DNA from 3 places in the Enterobacter sp. UNJFSC 003 genome. Region 3 is predicted to be linked to each of the others. Evidence: predicted binding sites of a transcription regulator. Region 3 holds the regulator's gene; each other region holds the start of a gene.

Region 1 (6,172 bases), on a different contig from region 3:
CATGACTAAAAATCCGGACGAGCGTGCCGCGCTTGCAGCATGGCGTCAGGGTGGCGCCACGCTGGGTCTGCTGCTCTGCACCGTAGGTTTTGTCCCGGTGATGAACCTGATTGAAGGCAATGACCAGCTTGGGTATATCTTTGCCGCAACCCTCTTCTCGCTGTTCGGTCTGTTCTTTATGTGGTGGTGCTACCGGGGCGTGACCGAACGTTACATTGAGTCTCAACCCGTCAGTCCGGCACAAAAACCGGGGCTGCTGCAGTCGTTTCGCGCCATTGCCGGTAACCGCCCGCTGTTTATTCTCTGCATTGCTAACCTGTGCACGCTGGGGGCGTTTAACGTCAAACTTGCCATTCAGGTCTATTACACGCAGTACGTGCTGAATGACCCTATTTTACTGTCGTATATGGGTTTCTTTAGCATGGGCTGCATTTTTATCGGCGTCTTTATGATGCCCGGTGCGGTTCGGCGCTTTGGCAAGAAAAAGGTCTATATCAGCGGACTCATGATTTGGGTGGCGGGCGACCTGCTCAACTACTTCTTTGGCAGCGGATCGGTGAGCTTTGTCGCATTTTCATGCCTGGCGTTCTTTGGTTCAGCCTTTGTGAACAGCCTGAACTGGGCACTGGTCTCAGATACCGTGGAGTATGGCGAGTGGCGCACCGGCGTGCGCTCCGAAGGGACGGTCTATACCGGATTTACCTTTTTCCGTAAGGTGTCTCAGGCTCTGGCTGGCTTCTTCCCGGGGATTATGCTGACGCAAATCGGTTATATCCCCAACGTGGTGCAATCGGCCGGAACGGTTGAAGGGCTAAGACAGCTGATTTTCATCTATCCGAGCATACTGGCGGTCATCACGATTTTTGCCATGGGTTGCTTCTACAACCTCAACGAGAAGATGTATGTGCGCATCGTAGAAGCGATCGAACTGCGCAAACGTACGGCATGAATGACTTGAGATAGCGCCTTTTAAGGCGCTATGAGGATCGACCATGACACACAAGACTGATCCGTTAACCCTGAAGTTGAGCCTGCGCGAGAAATGCGCCTATGGGATGGGCGATTTCGGCTCTAACCTGATGCTTTGCATCGGCACGCTGTATCTGCTGAAGTTTTACACTGATGAACTGGGTATGCCCGCTTTTTACGGTGGCATCATTTTTCTGGTCGCAAAGTTCTTTACCGCGTTTACCGACATGCTGACCGGCGTGCTGCTGGACTCACGGCGAAATATCGGCGCGAGAGGAAAATTCAGGCCGTTTATTCTCTATGCTTCTGTCCCTGTTGCCCTGGTCACCACGGCGCAATTTATGGCCAATGATTATAGCCTGACGGTGAAAACGGCCATCGCCACCGTACTCTTCATGATGTTTGGTCTCTGTTATAGCCTGATGAATTGCTCCTACGGCGCGATGGTTCCAGCGATGACGAAAAATCCTAATGAGCGCGCCCAGCTTGCAGCGTGGCGTCAGGGCGGCGCCACGGTCGGCCTGCTGCTTTGCACCGTCGGGTTTATGCCCATTCAGGCACTGTTCGTTAGCCAGCCCTCACTTGGCTATCTGGTTGCGGCTCTGGTGTTTGTCACCGGTGGGCTGTGTTGCATGTGGTGGTGCTACTGCGGCGTGAAAGAACGTTACCTGGAGATTACGCCCGATCATCATAAGCCCGGCATCATGAAGTCTTTCTGCGCCATCTTTCATAACCCTCCTCTGCTGGTTTTATGCATCGCCAACCTCTGCACCCTTGCCGCTTTTAACATCAAGCTAGCGGTTCAGGTCTATTACACCCAGTACGTGCTGAACGATCTGCAACTGCTGTCGTGGATGGGGTTTTTCAGTATGGGCTGTATTCTGGTCGGCGTGTTTCTGGTGCCTGGCGCAGTTAAGCGTTTTGGCAAAAAACCGGTCTATCTTGGTGGATTAGCATTATGGGCCGTGGGAGATGTAATGAACTTCCTGTGGGGAACCAACTCTTTGCTGTTTGTGCTTTTTTCTTGCATGGCCTTTTTTGGTACGGCGTTTGTGAACAGTCTGAACTGGGCACTGGTACCCGACACCGTTGATTATGGTGAGTGGAAAACAGGTATTCGCACAGAAGGGTCGGTTTACACGGGGTACACATTTTCACGCAAAATCTCCGCCGCCCTCGCGGGGTTCCTGCCTGGTATTATGCTGACTCAGATTGGGTATATTCCTCACGCTGTGCAGAGCGCAGGCACGCTGCTGGGATTACGCCAGCTCATTTTTCTCTGGCCCTGCGGACTGGCGATAGTTGCCGCCATCATCATGGGACTCTTTTATAAACTCAACGAAGCGCGTTTCGCGAGTATCATTGAGGAGATTGGCAAACGGAAAAAAGAGACGGGGTATTCGGCTGTTGTTACTCCTCCCACAAGGGCATCAGCGACTCCCTGACAGGCATAAAAAAAGCCGCTAAAAATCAGCGGCTTTTTGTTTATCTAAAAGAGACTAAATTAGTCTTCTTTTGGACCACGCATAGCGCGTTTACGATCGTTCTCGGTCAGGTGACGTTTACGGATACGAATAGACTGTGGAGTCACTTCTACCAGTTCGTCATCATCGATGAATTCCAGAGCTTGCTCCAGAGTCATCTTGATCGGTGGAACCAGAACCGTTGCTTCGTCAGTACCAGACGCACGCATGTTGGTCAGTTTCTTACCGGTCAGACAGTTTACAGTCAGGTCGTTAGAACGGCTGTGAATACCGATGATCTGGCCTTCGTAAACTTCTGCACCGTGACCCAGGAACAGCTTACCGCGGTCCTGCAGGCTGAACAGTGCAAACGCAACCGCTTTGCCCTGACCGTTGGAGATCAGAACGCCGTTGTTACGCTGGCCCACTTCGCCCGGACGAACGTCGTCGTAGTGGCTGAAGGTGGAGTACAGCAGACCCGTACCGGAGGTCATGGTCATGAACTCAGAACGGAAGCCGATCAGGCCACGGCTTGGGATCACGTAGTCGAGACGTACGCGGCCTTTGCCATCTGGATTCATGTTTTTCAGGTCGCCTTTACGCTCACCCAGAGCCTGCATGACAGACCCCTGATGCTGCTCCTCAACGTCCAGCGTGACGTTTTCGAACGGCTCTTGCTTACGGCCGTCGATTTCGCGGAAGATAACTTTAGGACGGGAAACCGCCATCTCGAAACCTTCACGACGCATGTTTTCGATCAGAACTGACAGGTGCAGCTCACCACGACCGGAAACGCGGAATGCATCAGCGTCTGGCGTTTCTTCAACGCGCAGTGCAACGTTATGCACCAGCTCTTTGTTCAGGCGATCAAGGATCTGACGAGAGGTAACGTATTTACCTTCTTTACCACAGAACGGAGAGGTGTTGACGTTGAAGAACATGGTTACAGTTGGTTCATCAACGGACAGGGCTGGCAGCGCTTCAACCGCCTGCGGATCGCAGATGGTATCGGAGATGTTCAGCTCACCCAGACCGGTGATTGCAATGATGTCGCCAGCTTCAGCAATGTCGCTTTCGATACGCTCAAGGCCCAGGTGAGTCAGTACTTTACCCACTTTACCGTTACGGGTTTTGCCTTCGCTATCGATGATAGTGACCTGCTGGTTAGGCTTAACTTTACCGCGCTTGATACGACCAATGCCGATTACACCAACATAGTTGTTGTAATCGAGCTGAGAGATCTGCATCTGCAGGGTGCCGTCGAGATCAACGTTTGGTGCAGGAACACGGTCAACAATCGCCTGGTACAGCGGGGTCATATCGTCAGCCATGTCTTCGTGGTCCAGACCTGCAATACCGTTCAACGCAGAAGCGTAAACGATAGGGAAGTCCAGCTGCTCGTCGGTCGCGTCGAGGTTAACGAACAGGTCGAATACCTGGTCAACAACCCAGTCCGGACGCGCGCCAGGACGGTCAACTTTGTTAATAACAACGATTGGCTTCAGACCATGGGCGAACGCCTTTTTGGTCACGAAGCGCGTCTGCGGCATTGGGCCATCCATTGCGTCAACGACCAGCAGAACGGAGTCTACCATGGACATTACACGTTCAACTTCACCACCGAAGTCGGCGTGCCCCGGGGTATCAACGATGTTGATACGGTAGTCATTCCATTTAATCGCGGTATTTTTCGCGAGGATGGTAATCCCACGTTCTTTCTCCAAATCGTTGGAGTCCATCACGCGTTCTTGAGTTTCGGCACGAGAGTCGAACGTACCGGATTGCTGCAGCAGCTTATCAACCAGGGTAGTTTTACCATGGTCGACGTGCGCGATGATGGCGATGTTACGCAAATTTTCGATCACAACTTTGCCTCAGGCATTTAGAAATAGCGCGTTATTGTACACGGATTAATCGCACTACAAAACAGGATCACAAAGATCTCCCGCAAACAAGTATTGCAGGGATGCTTTGTGATCGCTTTCACGGAGCGGTAAAAGGGCACTTTAACGTAAATTGCACCAATATGGTGCTCAATGTTCACATTGAAGCACTATACTGGTGCAACATGACCATCGTGGTGCAGCCCTTTTGCACTATGGTGCGCATGATAACGCCTTTTTGGGGTGTTTTAAAAGTTGGCACAGATTTCGCTTTATAAAAATACGGCAAAAAAATGGCACGCAGCCAGGCCAAAGCAGAATTTGAAGACCTCGTTACCACGACGACAATGACCAATCTGGAGAGTTAAGTATGTCCGCTGAACACGTTTTGACGATGCTGAACGAACATGAAGTGAAGTTTGTTGATCTGCGCTTCACTGATACCAAAGGTAAAGAACAGCACGTCACAATTCCTGCTCATCAGGTAAACGCCGAATTCTTTGAAGAAGGCAAAATGTTTGACGGCTCCTCCATTGGTGGCTGGAAAGGCATTAACGAATCCGACATGGTTCTGATGCCGGACGCGACCACTGCGCTCATTGACCCGTTCTTCGAAGAGCCTACTTTGATCATCCGTTGCGATATCCTCGAGCCAGGCACGCTGCAGGGTTACGACCGCGACCCACGCTCCATTGCTAAACGCGCTGAAGAGTATCTGCGTTCTACCGGCATTGCAGACACCGTTCTGTTCGGGCCAGAACCAGAGTTCTTCCTGTTCGACGACATTCGTTTCGGCGCGTCAATTTCAGGTTCTCACGTTGCTATCGATGACATCGAAGGCGCATGGAACTCTTCCACCAAATACGAAGGTGGTAACAAAGGTCACCGTCCAGGCGTGAAAGGCGGTTACTTCCCGGTTCCTCCGGTCGATTCTTCACAGGACATCCGTTCTACCATGTGTCTGATCATGGAAGAGATGGGTCTGGTTGTTGAAGCGCATCACCACGAAGTTGCAACCGCTGGCCAGAACGAAATCGCTACCCGCTTTAACACCATGACCAAAAAAGCGGATGAGATTCAGATCTACAAATACGTTGTTCACAACGTTGCGCACCGTTTCGGTAAAACCGCGACCTTCATGCCAAAACCAATGTTTGGTGACAACGGTTCCGGTATGCACTGCCACATGTCTCTGTCCAAGAACGGTACCAACCTGTTCTCTGGCGACAAATATGCGGGTCTGTCTGAGCAGGCGCTGCACTACATCGGTGGTGTTATCAAACACGCTAAAGCGATCAACGCCCTGGCGAACCCAACCACCAACTCCTACAAGCGTCTGGTCCCAGGCTACGAAGCACCAGTAATGCTGGCGTACTCTGCCCGTAACCGTTCTGCTTCTATCCGTATCCCGGTAGTTGCGTCTCCAAAAGCACGTCGTATCGAAGTGCGCTTCCCTGACCCAGCAGCTAACCCATACCTGTGCTTCGCAGCACTGCTGATGGCAGGTCTGGACGGTATCAAGAACAAGATCCACCCAGGCGAAGCCATGGACAAAAACCTGTACGATCTGCCGCCAGAAGAAGCGAAAGAGATCCCACAGGTTGCAGGCTCTCTGGAAGAAGCACTGAACGCGCTGGACGCTGACCGCGAGTTCCTGACCGCAGGCGGCGTGTTCACCGATGAAGCTATCGATGCTTACATCGCGCTGCGTATTGAAGAGAACGACCGCGTGCGTATGACGCCACACCCGGTTGAATTCGAACTGTACTACAGCGTTTAAGTTTTAACGGGTTTCGCGCGACCTTTTACGCGCGACCCGTAAGCAGTTTTTTAGTTGTTGCCGTGGAAACTTTCAGC
Region 2 (6,172 bases), on a different contig from region 3:
GCTCGCCCGGTGGGTTCCGCTATGCCACAGCACAATCGCGGCGCTGTCCGCCAGCGCGGACTGCCTGACCAGCCGCGTCAGGGCATCGCTCAGCGAGCCGAGATCGGGCTGCTGTAAGAGGGTACGCGTGATGTCAAACAGACCCTGCTGTCCAAGATTGCTCATCGGTGTATACGGCATCATTGCTTTCCAGTAGAAACGGGCAAATAAAATTCAGTGCTGACCGCTTTTGTCGCGGTTCTAGCAAATACGGGGTAAGGGTTCGGCATGCGGCAGATCCAGCGTGCGTTTCACGCCGTAAAGCCCGGTGAGACGCACCCCTTTGCGCTCAACCACTTCACCGATAATGGCGGCCTCTTTCCCTAAGGGATGGGCGCGGAGCTGTTCCAGAACGGATTCGGCGGCCGCGCGTTCAACGCCGATCACCAGTTTGCCTTCGTTAGCAAAGTTTAGCGGATCGAGACCCAATAGCTCGCAAAGTCCGCGAACGGCGGGTTTGACCGGTAGACCGCGCTCGGTCAGTTCAATACCGTAGCCGCAGCGTGCCGCGAATTCATGCACGACGGCATTCACGCCGCCGCGGGTTGCATCGCGCAGGGCCTTGACGCCGGGCAGGGTGCGCAGCGTCTGGATTAGCGGCGTCAGGACAGCGCAGTCGCTGCACAGTTCTCCGTCCAGCCCCAGCCCTTCGCGCAGGTTCAGAATGGTCGCCCCGTGGCAGCCCAGCGTGCCGCTAACCAACAACACATCGCCTACCGCAAGCCGTTGAGCACCCCAGTGAATGTCGGCAGGGATAGCCCCCATTCCTGCGGTATTGATAAACAGTTTATCGGCTGCACCGCGCTGTACTACTTTGGTATCGCCGGTGACGATAGCAATACCCGCCTCGCGCGAGGTCAGGGCCATGCTGCTGACCACGGCGGCAAGCGTCTCCATCGGTAACCCCTCTTCCAGGATAAAGCCGCAGGAGAGATACCGGGGAATCGCGCCGCTGACGGCCACATCGTTTGCCGTACCGCAAACGGCCAGCTTGCCGATATCTCCGCCCGGGAAGAACAGCGGGTCAATGACATAGCTGTCGGTGGAAAAGGCCAGCCTGTCCCCTTGGGCAGTCAGCGTGGAGAGATCGATACGCGCCTGGTCCTCCTGCTCGGCCAGCCAGGGGTTGTTAAAGGCTTCCACAAACAGCTGAGTAATCAGCTGTTGCATCGCCTGTCCGCCGCTGCCGTGCGCCATGTCGACCCTGTTCATACTTCACTCTCCTGATTGCGATACTGATACCACGCGGCGCACGCTCCTTCAGAGGAGACCATCAGCGCGCCAAACGCCGTTTGCGGGTTACAGGTGTTGCCAAATAACGGGCAATGATGAGGTTTACATTTTCCGGTGAGCACGTCGCCGCAGCGGGCGCGGGGATCGTCACACACCTGCTGCGGCTGCGGGCGGAAATGCGTTTCGGCGTCGAATGAACGATAGTCTGGCGTGAGCCGCACGCCGGATTCGGCAATCAACCCCAGGCCGCGCCATTCGCTATCGCCCTCTACGCTAAACACGTCGGCGATAGCCTGCTGGGCATAAAGATTACCGATGTCTGGCACCACGCGGCGGTACTGATTTTCCACCGCGCTCAGGCCTGCTATTTTCTGCTCAACCAGCATGGTTACGCCTTGCAGTAGATCAAGAGGTTCGAAACCAGCCACCACTAAGGGCCGATGGTAGTCACTGGCGATAAACCCGTAGGCTTCGGTACCAATCACCATGCTGACGTGCCCCGGTGCCAGGAACGCGTCAATGCCGTTGTCCGGCTCGTCCAGCAGGCTGCGTAACGTTGGGATGAGCGTAATGTGTTGGCAGAAAAAGAAAAAGTTATCGATGTTGCGGGCTTTAGCCTGCTGTAGCGTGACGGCCGTGGCGGGCATGGTGGTTTCAAATCCCAGCCCGAAAAAGACGACCTTACGGGTAGGGTTGTCCGTCGCCAGCTTCAGGGCGTCCATCGGCGAGTAAAGGATCCGGACGTCCGCGCCGCGGGCTTTGGCCTGCAACAGCGAGCCCGTTTTCCCCAGCACGCGCATCGCATCGCCAAAGGTACAGAAAATGACGTCCGGGTGGCTGGCGATCTCGATACAGCTGTCGATGCGGCCCATCGGCAGAACGCAGACCGGGCAGCCGGGGCCATGGATAAACTCGATGTTACCCGGCAGCAGCTGGTCGAGGCCAAATTTGAAGATGGCGTGCGTATGCCCGCCGCACACTTCCATGATCCGCAGCGGTTTTTGCGCCGTGTAGTCCAGCAGCGTTGCCCGCGCTTTCAGACGATCGATAAGCTGCATCACCTGTTCAGGGGCACGATATTCATCGACGTAACGCATCATTTACCGCTCCTCGCCGTACAGCAGAGCGCCCACGTCAGGCTCCACGTCGAACATGTTTTGCAGGGCATCCAGCGTGTCGCGGGCTTCAGCTTCGTTAATCACGCTCATGGCAAAGCCCACGTGTACCAGCACCCACTGGCCCAGGCGCGAGGCACCGGCTTCATCCGTGCTGCCGACCAGCGTCAGGTCGACATCGCGCAGAATGCCGCAGACCTCCACTTTGGCCTGATTCCCGTCGATGGAATGAATTTGTGCGGGGACGCCTATGCACATCGTTCGCTCTCCAGCCAGCTCAACCAGCTTTCCATGCCGTCGCCGCGCGTGGCGGACACCTGCAGGATCGCAATCTCCGGGTTGACTTCGCGGGCGTAGGCCAGGCATTTGTCGACGTCGAAGTTTAGATACGGCAGCAGATCGACCTTATTGAGCAGCATCAGCGAGGCGGCGGCAAACATATGCGGATACTTCAGCGGCTTGTCTTCCCCTTCGGTCACCGAGAGCACGGCCACCTTATGCCGTTCACCGAGGTCAAAGCTGGCCGGGCAGACCAGGTTGCCCACGTTCTCAATAAACAGAATGCCGTTATCCGCCAGCGGCAGGCGCGGAGCGGCATCGGCAATCATCTGCGCATCCAGATGGCAGCCTTTGCCGGTATTCACCTGAATAGCCGGGGTGCCGGTTTCGCGGATCCGCGCCGCATCGTTCACCGTTTGCTGATCGCCTTCGATCACCGCACAGGAGACGCGGCCATTCAGACGTTTCAGCGTTTCCGTCAACAACGTGGTTTTGCCAGAGCCGGGGCTGGAAACCAAATTCAGCACCAGCTGTTTGCGGGTCGCAAAGCGTGCGCGGTTGCGGGCGGCAAGCCGATTATTTTTATCCAGCACGTTGATTTCGACCTCCAGCATCTGTCGCTGGCCGATCCCCGGCGCGTGTGCCCCCGCTGCGCCGTGGCCGTAATGCAGATCGCCTGCATCCGATCGCTGCGGCGCGAAGCTGACGCCGGTCAGCGCCGCTGCAGGGCGGGGCGCGGGTGAAAAGGGCGCGGAGCGAAACGCGGAGTGAGGACGGTGTTCATCTCCTTCTATATACAGGTTGCCTTCAGCGCAACCGCAGGTACTGCACATACTTTACTCCTTCTCGATTTCGAGGCGTTGGATCTGCATGCCGTCATCCGCCACGATGCGCACCCCGGCGCTCTGGCACTGCGGGCAGCGCTGAACCTTCGATGAAAGCAGGGTGACGTACGCCTGGCACTGTTCGCACCAGCACTCTGCCCGCTGCTCTTCAATATGAAGTTCACAGCCTTCCGCCAGCGTGCCGCGACACACCAGCTCAAAACAAAAGGTGAGGGCGCTGGTCTCGACGCAGGAAAATGCGCCGACCTTTAGCCAGACGCCGGTTACGCGTTTTGCATGGTTCTGCACTGCCTGCTGTTCGATGAGTTCCAAAGCCCGCTGGCAGAGGGTGATTTCGTGCATGACGTCTCCTCAATGAATTGCCCCTTCAATGCAATAACAATGCCAGCTTGATTTTTGTTAAGGCGTGACGATGTCAACGCTGTCGAAATGACACGTCGACACCCGCGTATTGACAGTGTACTTCACTATAAAAATCAATTAATTCAGCGTGTTAAAAATTGGCATGAAATCTGCTTAACAGCCGCTATCTCCATTAACCGGATACCTTTTATGACTATTTGGGAAATCAGCGAAAAAGCGGACTACATCGCGCAGCGTCATCAGCAGCTACAGGATCAGTGGCACCACTACTGCAACTCTCTGGTTCAGGGCATTACGTTGTCGAAAGCCCGTCTTCATCACGCCATGAGCTGTGCGGCGCAGGGGGATATGCGTTTCGTTCTCTTCGGCCACTTCACGATTTTCGTCACCCTGGCGGATACCTTCAACAGCCATACCATCGAGTATTACGTCGAGACAAAAGAAGGCGAAAAACAACGTATTGCGCAGGCGCAGCTGATGGCCGACGGCATGGTTGATGGGCACGTCAGCAACCGCGATCGCCAGCAGGTGCTGGAGCATTATCTGGAAAAAATTGCGCCTGTTTATAACGGTCTGTACGCCGCCGTTGAGCACGATCTGCCGGTGAACCTGAAACAGCTGTTGGACAGAAATGCGTCTGCAAACGTTGCCTGACAACCACGTGTCGAGAAGTGTCGAAAAGACAGTTTTTCGTCAAAAATGACCATCACCCGAGGATGACCCGGTGAACCGTTTTGTAATTGCCGATTCGACGGTCTGTATTGGCTGTCGAACCTGTGAAGCGGCGTGTTCGGAAACGCACCGCCTGCACGGGCTGCAGTCCATGCCGCGCCTGCGCGTCATGCGTAATGAAAAAGAGTCTGCCCCGCAGCTCTGCCACCACTGTGAAGACGCGCCGTGCGCAGGCGTCTGCCCTGTTAACGCCATCACCCGCATCGATGGCGCCGTACAGCTGAACGAAAGCCTGTGCGTAAGCTGCAAGCTGTGCGGCATTGCCTGCCCGTTTGGCGCCATTGAGTTTTCCGGCAGCCGTCCGCTGCATATTCCGGCGAACGCCAATACCCCGAAAGCCCCCTCAGCCCCTCCTGCACCGGCACGCGTAAGCTCGCTGCTCGACTGGGTGCCGGGCGTGCGCGCGGTGGCCGTGAAGTGCGACCTGTGCAGCTTTGATGAGCAAGGCCCGGCCTGCGTACGCACCTGTCCAACCAAGGCGCTGATTCTGGTCAACATTCGCGATATCGCCCGCACCAGCAAGCGTAAGCGCGAGCTGACCATCAACAGCGATTTTGGCGATCTGTCGCTTCTGCAGGCGCTTAATGAGGGGGCGAAATGAACGCAATCACTCTGATTAACAGCGCGGTGGCGTATTTTGTCGCCGCTGCGATTTTGGCGTGGCTCTGCGCTTTTCATAAAACCCTGAGCGGCTGGATCGCCGGAATTGGCGGGGCGCTCGGTAGTCTGATGACGCTGGCGGCGGGCGGCACGGTATTGCTTCGCGGACACGCCGCTAACGCGGTGATACCGCTTGTCCGCCACACCGTTGAGATCACCCCGCTGAATGCCATCTGGCTGGTGACCTTTGGCCTGTGCGGGCTGTTTATCAGCCTGTTTAATATTGACTGGCACCGTCATCAACACGCCAAAGCCAACGGTCTGCTGGTCAATATGCTGATGGCGACGGCGGTATGTGCCGTGATTGCCAGCAACCTCGGGGCGCTGGTGGTGATGGCGGAGATCATGGCGCTTTGCGGCGTATTCCTTACCGGATGCAGCGCCTCTGGCAAGCTCTGGTTTGCGCTGGGACGCCTCGGGACGCTGCTGCTGGCGCTGGCCTGCTGGCTGGTGTGGCAACGCTTCGGCACGCTGGACTTCGCTGCGCTCAACGGCCATCCCCTGGGGAATGATGTCTGGCTGCTGAGCGTGATCGGCTTTGGCCTGCTCGCCGGAATCATCCCGCTGCACGGCTGGGTGCCGCAGGCGCATGCAAATGCCTCCGCGCCCGCCGCCGCGCTGTTTTCTGTGGTGGTCATGAAAGTGGGTCTGTTCGGGATTCTGGCGATTACGCTGACCGGCGGACAACCACCGCTGTGGTGGGGCGTCGTGCTGCTGGTCGCCGGAATGATTACCGCGTTCGTCGGCGGCCTGTACGCGCTGATGGAGCACAATATCCAGCGTCTTCTGGCGTATCACACGCTGGAAAATATCGGCATCATTCTGCTCGGTATTGGCGCGGGCGTGACCGGGCTGGCGCTGAATCAACCGGCGCTGATTGCCGCCGGTTTTATCGGCGGTCTCTAT
Region 3 (6,172 bases):
TATGTCCGAAGCCGCGCTGTTAGCTGCTGTACTCCCTAATCCGATCCGTTTTAAGGCCAATGCTCCCTCGGGCTACGTGCGAAGCCGTCAGGCGTGGATCATGCGCCAGATGCGTCAGTTGGGCGGAGAAGGTTTTATGCAGCGTAACAATCTGATGTAGGGCGGGTAAGCGCAGCGCCACCCGCCGACGTGGCGGACGTTAGTCTTCGTCAAACCCGGCATTAAACAGAGCAACCACCGCCGCCAGCGCTTCCTCTTCCTGAGGGCCGGTCGCTTCGACTTCAATTTGACGGCCTTTGGCTGAGTCCAGCATCAGCAGGGCTATCACGCTGTTGGCTTCCGCTTCGGTGCCTTCATCGTTACGCAGCAGGACTTCTGCATCGAAACCCTGCATCAGCTCAAACAGCTTCATCGCCGGGCGTGCATGCATGCCCAGCTTATTGGTGATCTCAACAGTCTGTTTTACGGTCATGTTTTACGTTTTTCCAGCGTGCGATGACGGGACTGAACGTTCTTGCCGCGTGAACGGAAATAGTCGGCCAGCTGTTCGGCAATATAAACCGAACGATGTTTACCGCCGGTACAGCCAATCGCCACCGTCAGATAGCTACGATTGTTTGTCTCCAGCATTGGTAACCATAGCTCAAGGTAGCTTCGCGTCTGGTAGATAAAATTGTGAACTTCTGTGTGCCTGTCGAGGAACGCCGCAACGGGTTTATCCAGACCGGTCATTGGACGCAGTTTAGGATCCCAGTGCGGGTTAGGCAGGAAGCGCACGTCGAAAACATAATCCGCATCGATAGGGATACCGTGCTTGAAGCCGAATGATTCAAACACCATTGTCAGCTCTCGCTCGCGTTTGCCCAGCAGTCGGGTACGCAGCATCTCCGCCAGCTCGTGAACGGACATCTCTGAGGTGTCGACAATCAGATCCGCGCGTGAACGCAGCGGCTCCAGCAAATCACTCTCTTCATCGATAGCGCTCTCCAGTGAAAGGTTCTTACTGGAAAGCGGGTGCAGACGACGGGTGTCACTGTAACGACGGATGAGCGTATTGCGGTCAGCGTCAAGGAACAGCAGCTGAGGCGAGAAGGTATCAGGCAGATTGCTCATCGCCTGCTCAAAGATTTCAGGTGATTCCGGCATGTTACGGACGTCGATGCTGACGGCCGCAGAAATCTGTCTTTCCGCAAGCGTCCGCGCCAGATCGGGCAACAACACCACCGGCAGGTTATCTACGCAGTAAAAACCCATATCTTCCAGTGCGCGCAGGGCGACGGATTTTCCCGACCCCGAACGACCACTGACGATCATCAGCACCATGTTCCGTTTCTCCTCAGGACAACAGATGTGAAGGCCATCTCCCGGTTATGCATCATCCTGAATGCCTTCTGCTTCAGTGATAATTTGATAAAGTTCTTCATCACTCTGGGCTGAACGCAGTCGACGGCAAATGGTTTTATCGGCAAGGCGTTTTGCCACCAGTGACAGCGTATGCAGATGGGTCTTCGTCTGGTCAGCAGGCACCAGCAGCGCGAAGAGGAGGTCGACCGGCTGGTTATCGATAGCATCGAAGGCGATAGGCGTTTCAAGCTGCACAAACACGCCGACGGCACGCAATGTGTCTTCTTCCAGTTTGCCATGCGGGATCGCGATGCCGTTGCCGATGCCGGTACTGCCCATTTTTTCACGGGTCAGAATGGCTTCGAATACGACCTGTGGCGGCAGGCCCAGCTGTTTTGCGGCCAGTTCACTGATGATCTCCAGCGCACGTTTCTTGCTCTGGCAGTGAACGCCACTGCGGGTACATTCCTGGTTAAGGACATTGCTCAGTTGAAGAGCGGAATCGTTGTTCATCATAATTTCACCTAAGCGCTAACTGTACAAATGGCCTGTTGTGTTTCACAACAGGCCTTCCTGCACCCGTTAACTGCCCGGACAATTAGTGTTGTTTCAGTTTGTCTTTATGTTTATTAAGCTGTCGCGCAAGCTTGTCAATCAAGCCGTCGATAGCCGCGTACATGTCTTGCCCTTCCGCACTAGCATGGAGTTCACCCCCGTTAACGTGCAGGGTTGCATCCGAGATATGAGTCACTTTCTCCACTTTCAACACAATATAGACCTGATTGATCCTTTCGAAATACTGCTCGAGTTTCGCGAATTTCGTGTTCAGGAAATCGCGTAAAGCCTCAGTAATCTCGACATTTTGTCCAGTGATGTTGAGCTGCATAGTGTCTTCCTTATCGGTTGTGTCAGACCAGCTGTTTACGCTGGTTGGACGGCGGAATGGATAAAGACTCTCGATACTTCGCAACGGTACGACGTGCCACCATAATACCCTGGTCGGACAACATGGTGGTTAACTTACTGTCGCTCAGTGGCTTCGCGGGGTTCTCCGCGGCGATCAACTTCTTCACCAGGGCACGGATTGCCGTGGATGAGGCTTCGCCGCCACCCTCAGTATTCACATGGCTGGAGAAGAAATACTTAAGCTCAAAAATACCGCGCGGACTGTGCAAATACTTTTGCGTCGTCACGCGAGAAATGGTGGATTCGTGCATCTCGACGGCCTGGGCGATGTCTGCCAGAACCATCGGCTTCATAAACTCTTCACCTTGCTCAAAGAAGGCCTGCTGCTGTTCGACAATACAGCGACTGACGCGGAGTAGCGTATCATTTCTGCTCTCAAGGCTTTTGATCAACCATCGCGCTTCCTGCAGATTGCTTCGAATATATTGATTGTCGGAGTCGTTACGCGCGCTGGTGCACATGGAGGCGTATTGCTGGTTGATTTGCAGGCGAGGAATACTGTCTGAGTTCAGTTCAACGACCCAACGGTCATTGTGCTTTCTGACCAGTACATCAGGGATGACATACTCGGGTTCGCTGGTCTGGATCGACTGACCAGGGCGCGGATCGAGCGACTGGATCAGGTTAACCGCTTCCTTCAGCACGTCTTCCTTCAGGCGCGTGACGCGCATCAGGGTGCGGAAATCATGGTTGGCCAACAGATCCAGATGATCGCTGATGATGAGACGGGCCTCATTGATCCACGGCGTTGCTTTGTCGAATTGCGAAAGTTGGATCAGCAGGCAGTCCCGCAGATCTTTCGCCGCCACGCCTACCGGATCGAAGCGCTGTATACGCTTTAAAACGGCTTCAATCTCTTCAAGTTCGATCTCTTCATCGCCGATGCTTTCCAGAATATCGTCCAGCGTGACGGTCAAATAGCCGGTGTCATCAACGGCATCGACAATGGACGTCGCAATGGCACGATCGGTATCGGAGAACGGGGTGAGCTCCACCTGCCACATGAGGTAATCCTGCAGTGACTGAGTGGTTTCACCCTGATAAACCGGTAGCTCATCGTCCTGGTAGTCTGCACGCGTTCCGGAAGGGGTTCCGGCGGTGTAGATTTCATCCCAGCTGGCATCCAGCGGAAGCTCGTCCGGCATCTCTTTTTGTTCGAGCGCATCAGCGGTGTCGAGCGTTTCAGTGTCCTGCGTTTGCTGAGTGTCTACCTCTTCATGAAGATCGGTTTGCTCCAACAGCGGATTGCTGTCCAGCGCTTGCTGGAGCTCCTGCTGGAGTTCTAAAGTGGACAGTTGCAACAGACGGATTGCCTGCTGTAACTGCGGCGTCATTGCCAATTGTTGGCTGAGCCTTAATTGCAAACCTTGCTTCATGTTCAGAGCATTTTTCTCCGGTTCGGCGTTACGTTACCTCTACCCTATCAGAGTCTGAAGTCTTCCCCAAGGTACACGCGCTTAACATGTTCATCTTCGAGGATTTGCTGCGGCGTACCGTGAGCGATCAGATGGCCCTGACTTACGATATAGGCACGTTCACATACGGCCAGCGTTTCACGGACGTTGTGGTCAGTGATCAACACGCCCAGCCCGCTGTCGCGCAGGTGCTCAATAATGCGTTTAATGTCGATAACGGAGATGGGATCAACGCCCGCAAAGGGTTCATCCAGAAGGATAAATTTCGGATTGGCCGCCAGCGCACGCGCAATTTCTACACGTCGACGTTCACCACCGGATAATGCCTGACCGAGGCTATCGCGAAGATGTTCAATGTGGAACTCTTCCATCAGCTCATTGGCGCGATCCTGACGCTGTTCGCTGGTCAGATCGTCACGAATTTGCAGAACCGCCATCAGGTTATCGAAAACGCTGAGTCGGCGGAAAATAGACGCTTCCTGAGGCAAATAGCCGATACCACGACGTGCGCGCGCATGCAGCGGGAGCAGGCTGATGTCTTCATCATCGATGATGATGTTGCCTGCGTCGCGCGACACAATGCCCACGACCATGTAGAAGGTGGTGGTTTTACCCGCACCGTTCGGGCCAAGCAGACCCACAATTTCGCCGGAGTTAACGGTCAGACTGACATCTTCTACGACACGGCGACCCTTGTAGGCTTTCGCGAGATTTTTTGCAGTTAATGTTGCCATAACGAATTAGTTACTCTTCTTCTGTGCCGGGGCCTGGCTTTTGCCTTTATCCTGCAGCTGCGAAGGAACAAGCACGGTGGTGACGCGTCTTCCTTTCTCGCTGGAGGCCTGCATTTTTTGCTCTTTCACCAGATAGGTGATCCGATCGCCGGTGATATTGCTGTCGAGCTGTTCCAGATACGCATTACCGGTCAGGATCACCAGATCCTTCGCCAGCTCATAGTGCATATGCGAGGCGCGACCTTTCACCGGTTTGCCGTTGTCCTGCATCTGATAGAACGTGGCAGGGTTGCCGTAGCCATCAATAATCTCTTTGCCCTGTTCGCCACCAGGGCGAGTGACGACCACTTTGTCGGCGTTAATTTTGATGGTGCCCTGGGTCATGACGACGTTGCCCGTGAAGGTGACGACGTTCCCCTGCATATCGAGAGACTGGGTATCAGACTCGATATGAATCGGCTGTTCAGTGTCTCCCGTCACAGCAAACGCGGGAAGACTGGTTGCCAGTATCGCACTGGCGATAATTACTTTAAGGCTGAGTTTGTTTGTTTTGAATTTCATAGGAGGTTCTAACCTTTTCAATCAGCTCGGCGTTTTTGCTGCGTAAGTTCCCGCGCATTCTCAGACCGCTGGAATTAAATGTTGTGCCATACAGGGTGACCAGATCCTGAGAGGTTACATCCTGAGTCACCAGGTTTATCTGGGCGTTATCCGTCGTGATTTTGCGCAGTTGCGAGTCAGGCGCCAGGGCGTTGACTTCAACGTGGCCATACAGATAAAGCATACGGTCATTCGTCAGTTTTGCCCGGTCTGACTTTATCGACCATGTTGGGACTTTGTTGGTATCGAACGTCGTCATTACCGGTTGGGTAAACCACGTAATACCGTCATCTGAAAAATATTCAACATGCTGGGCAATCAGGCGATAGTTCAACGCGCCTTCCGGGCTATAAACCACGGTGTCGCTGTGATCGCTTTTGTAGGTGGGATCGCTCGTGTTGACCACTTCCGTTTGCGTATCGTCGCGGTCGGCAAGGTTCACCCCAATCAATACCAGTACGGCAAGCGAAAGCAGAATGATAACCCAACGTCTGGTTTTACTCATATCGATTGCCCTTTGGCCTCATCAAGCTTGCCCTGCGCCAGCAGAAGCAGATCGCATACTTCACGTACGGCACCGCGGCCGCCGTTAATATGGGTAACATAATCAGCACGCGGGATCAGCAATGGATGCGCGTCCGCCACGGCGATGCTCAGACCCACCTCGGCCATCACCGGCCAGTCAATCAGATCGTCCCCGACATAGGCGACGTTTTCCGGTGCGATAGCCAGTTTTCCGAGCAAATCCTTAAAGGCCACCATCTTATCGGATTGGCCCTGATAAAGATGGGTAATACCCAGCGTTTCGCAGCGGTCTTCTACCAGTTTAGCTTTACGTCCGGTGATGATAGCAACTTCAATACCGGATGTGAGCGCGCAGCGAATTCCGTAGCCGTCGCGAACGTTAAAGGCCTTCAGCTCTTCGCCATTGTTGCCCATATAAATCAGGCCATCGGAAAGCACACCATCCACATCCAGAATCAGCAGGCGGATGTTTTTCGCCTTTGCCATCATGTGGGTACTGACCGGACCATAACAGGTTGCAAGGGATGCACCCGCATTACTCATTGTCTTATCCTTCATTACACTACGCCTGCGCGCAGCAGATCATGC

The links. Region 3 encodes sigma-54, which starts transcription at its own class of promoters, with help from an activator protein. Its sites were predicted from a motif close to GTTGGCACANNTTTCGCTNT; they were not measured.
Region 1: the regulator sigma-54 is predicted to act here: its motif matches at 4,570-4,589, upstream of glnA (glutamate--ammonia ligase).
Region 2: the regulator sigma-54 is predicted to act here: its motif matches at 3,881-3,900, upstream of hypA (hydrogenase maturation nickel metallochaperone HypA).

The regions. Positions count from the first base shown of each region.
Region 1 covers NZ_JBAKHK010000011.1:91,052-97,223, forward strand. Annotated here, with positions in the region: gene V5P19_RS19445 (MFS transporter) at 1-949, shown strand, start outside; gene V5P19_RS19450 (MFS transporter) at 993-2,414, shown strand; gene typA (ribosome-dependent GTPase TypA) at 2,474-4,297, opposite strand; gene glnA (glutamate--ammonia ligase) at 4,686-6,095, shown strand.
Region 2 covers NZ_JBAKHK010000010.1:70,375-76,546, forward strand. Annotated here, with positions in the region: gene flhA (formate hydrogenlyase transcriptional activator FlhA) at 1-180, opposite strand, end outside; gene hypE (hydrogenase expression/formation protein HypE) at 241-1,251, opposite strand; gene hypD (hydrogenase formation protein HypD) at 1,248-2,369, opposite strand; gene V5P19_RS18815 (HypC/HybG/HupF family hydrogenase formation chaperone) at 2,373-2,645, opposite strand; gene hypB (hydrogenase nickel incorporation protein HypB) at 2,636-3,499, opposite strand; gene hypA (hydrogenase maturation nickel metallochaperone HypA) at 3,503-3,853, opposite strand; gene hycA (formate hydrogenlyase regulator HycA) at 4,064-4,528, shown strand; gene V5P19_RS18835 (4Fe-4S dicluster domain-containing protein) at 4,599-5,207, shown strand; gene hycC (formate hydrogenlyase subunit 3) at 5,204-6,172, shown strand, end outside.
Region 3 covers NZ_JBAKHK010000006.1:147,116-153,287, reverse strand. Annotated here, with positions in the region: gene mtgA (monofunctional biosynthetic peptidoglycan transglycosylase) at 1-160, shown strand, start outside; gene npr (PTS phosphocarrier protein NPr) at 200-472, opposite strand; gene rapZ (RNase adapter RapZ) at 469-1,323, opposite strand; gene ptsN (PTS IIA-like nitrogen regulatory protein PtsN) at 1,369-1,860, opposite strand; gene hpf (ribosome hibernation promoting factor) at 1,943-2,230, opposite strand; gene rpoN (RNA polymerase factor sigma-54) at 2,253-3,686, opposite strand; gene lptB (LPS export ABC transporter ATP-binding protein) at 3,734-4,459, opposite strand; gene lptA (lipopolysaccharide ABC transporter substrate-binding protein LptA) at 4,466-5,020, opposite strand; gene lptC (LPS export ABC transporter periplasmic protein LptC) at 4,989-5,564, opposite strand; gene kdsC (3-deoxy-manno-octulosonate-8-phosphatase KdsC) at 5,561-6,127, opposite strand; gene kdsD (arabinose-5-phosphate isomerase KdsD) at 6,142-6,172, opposite strand, start outside.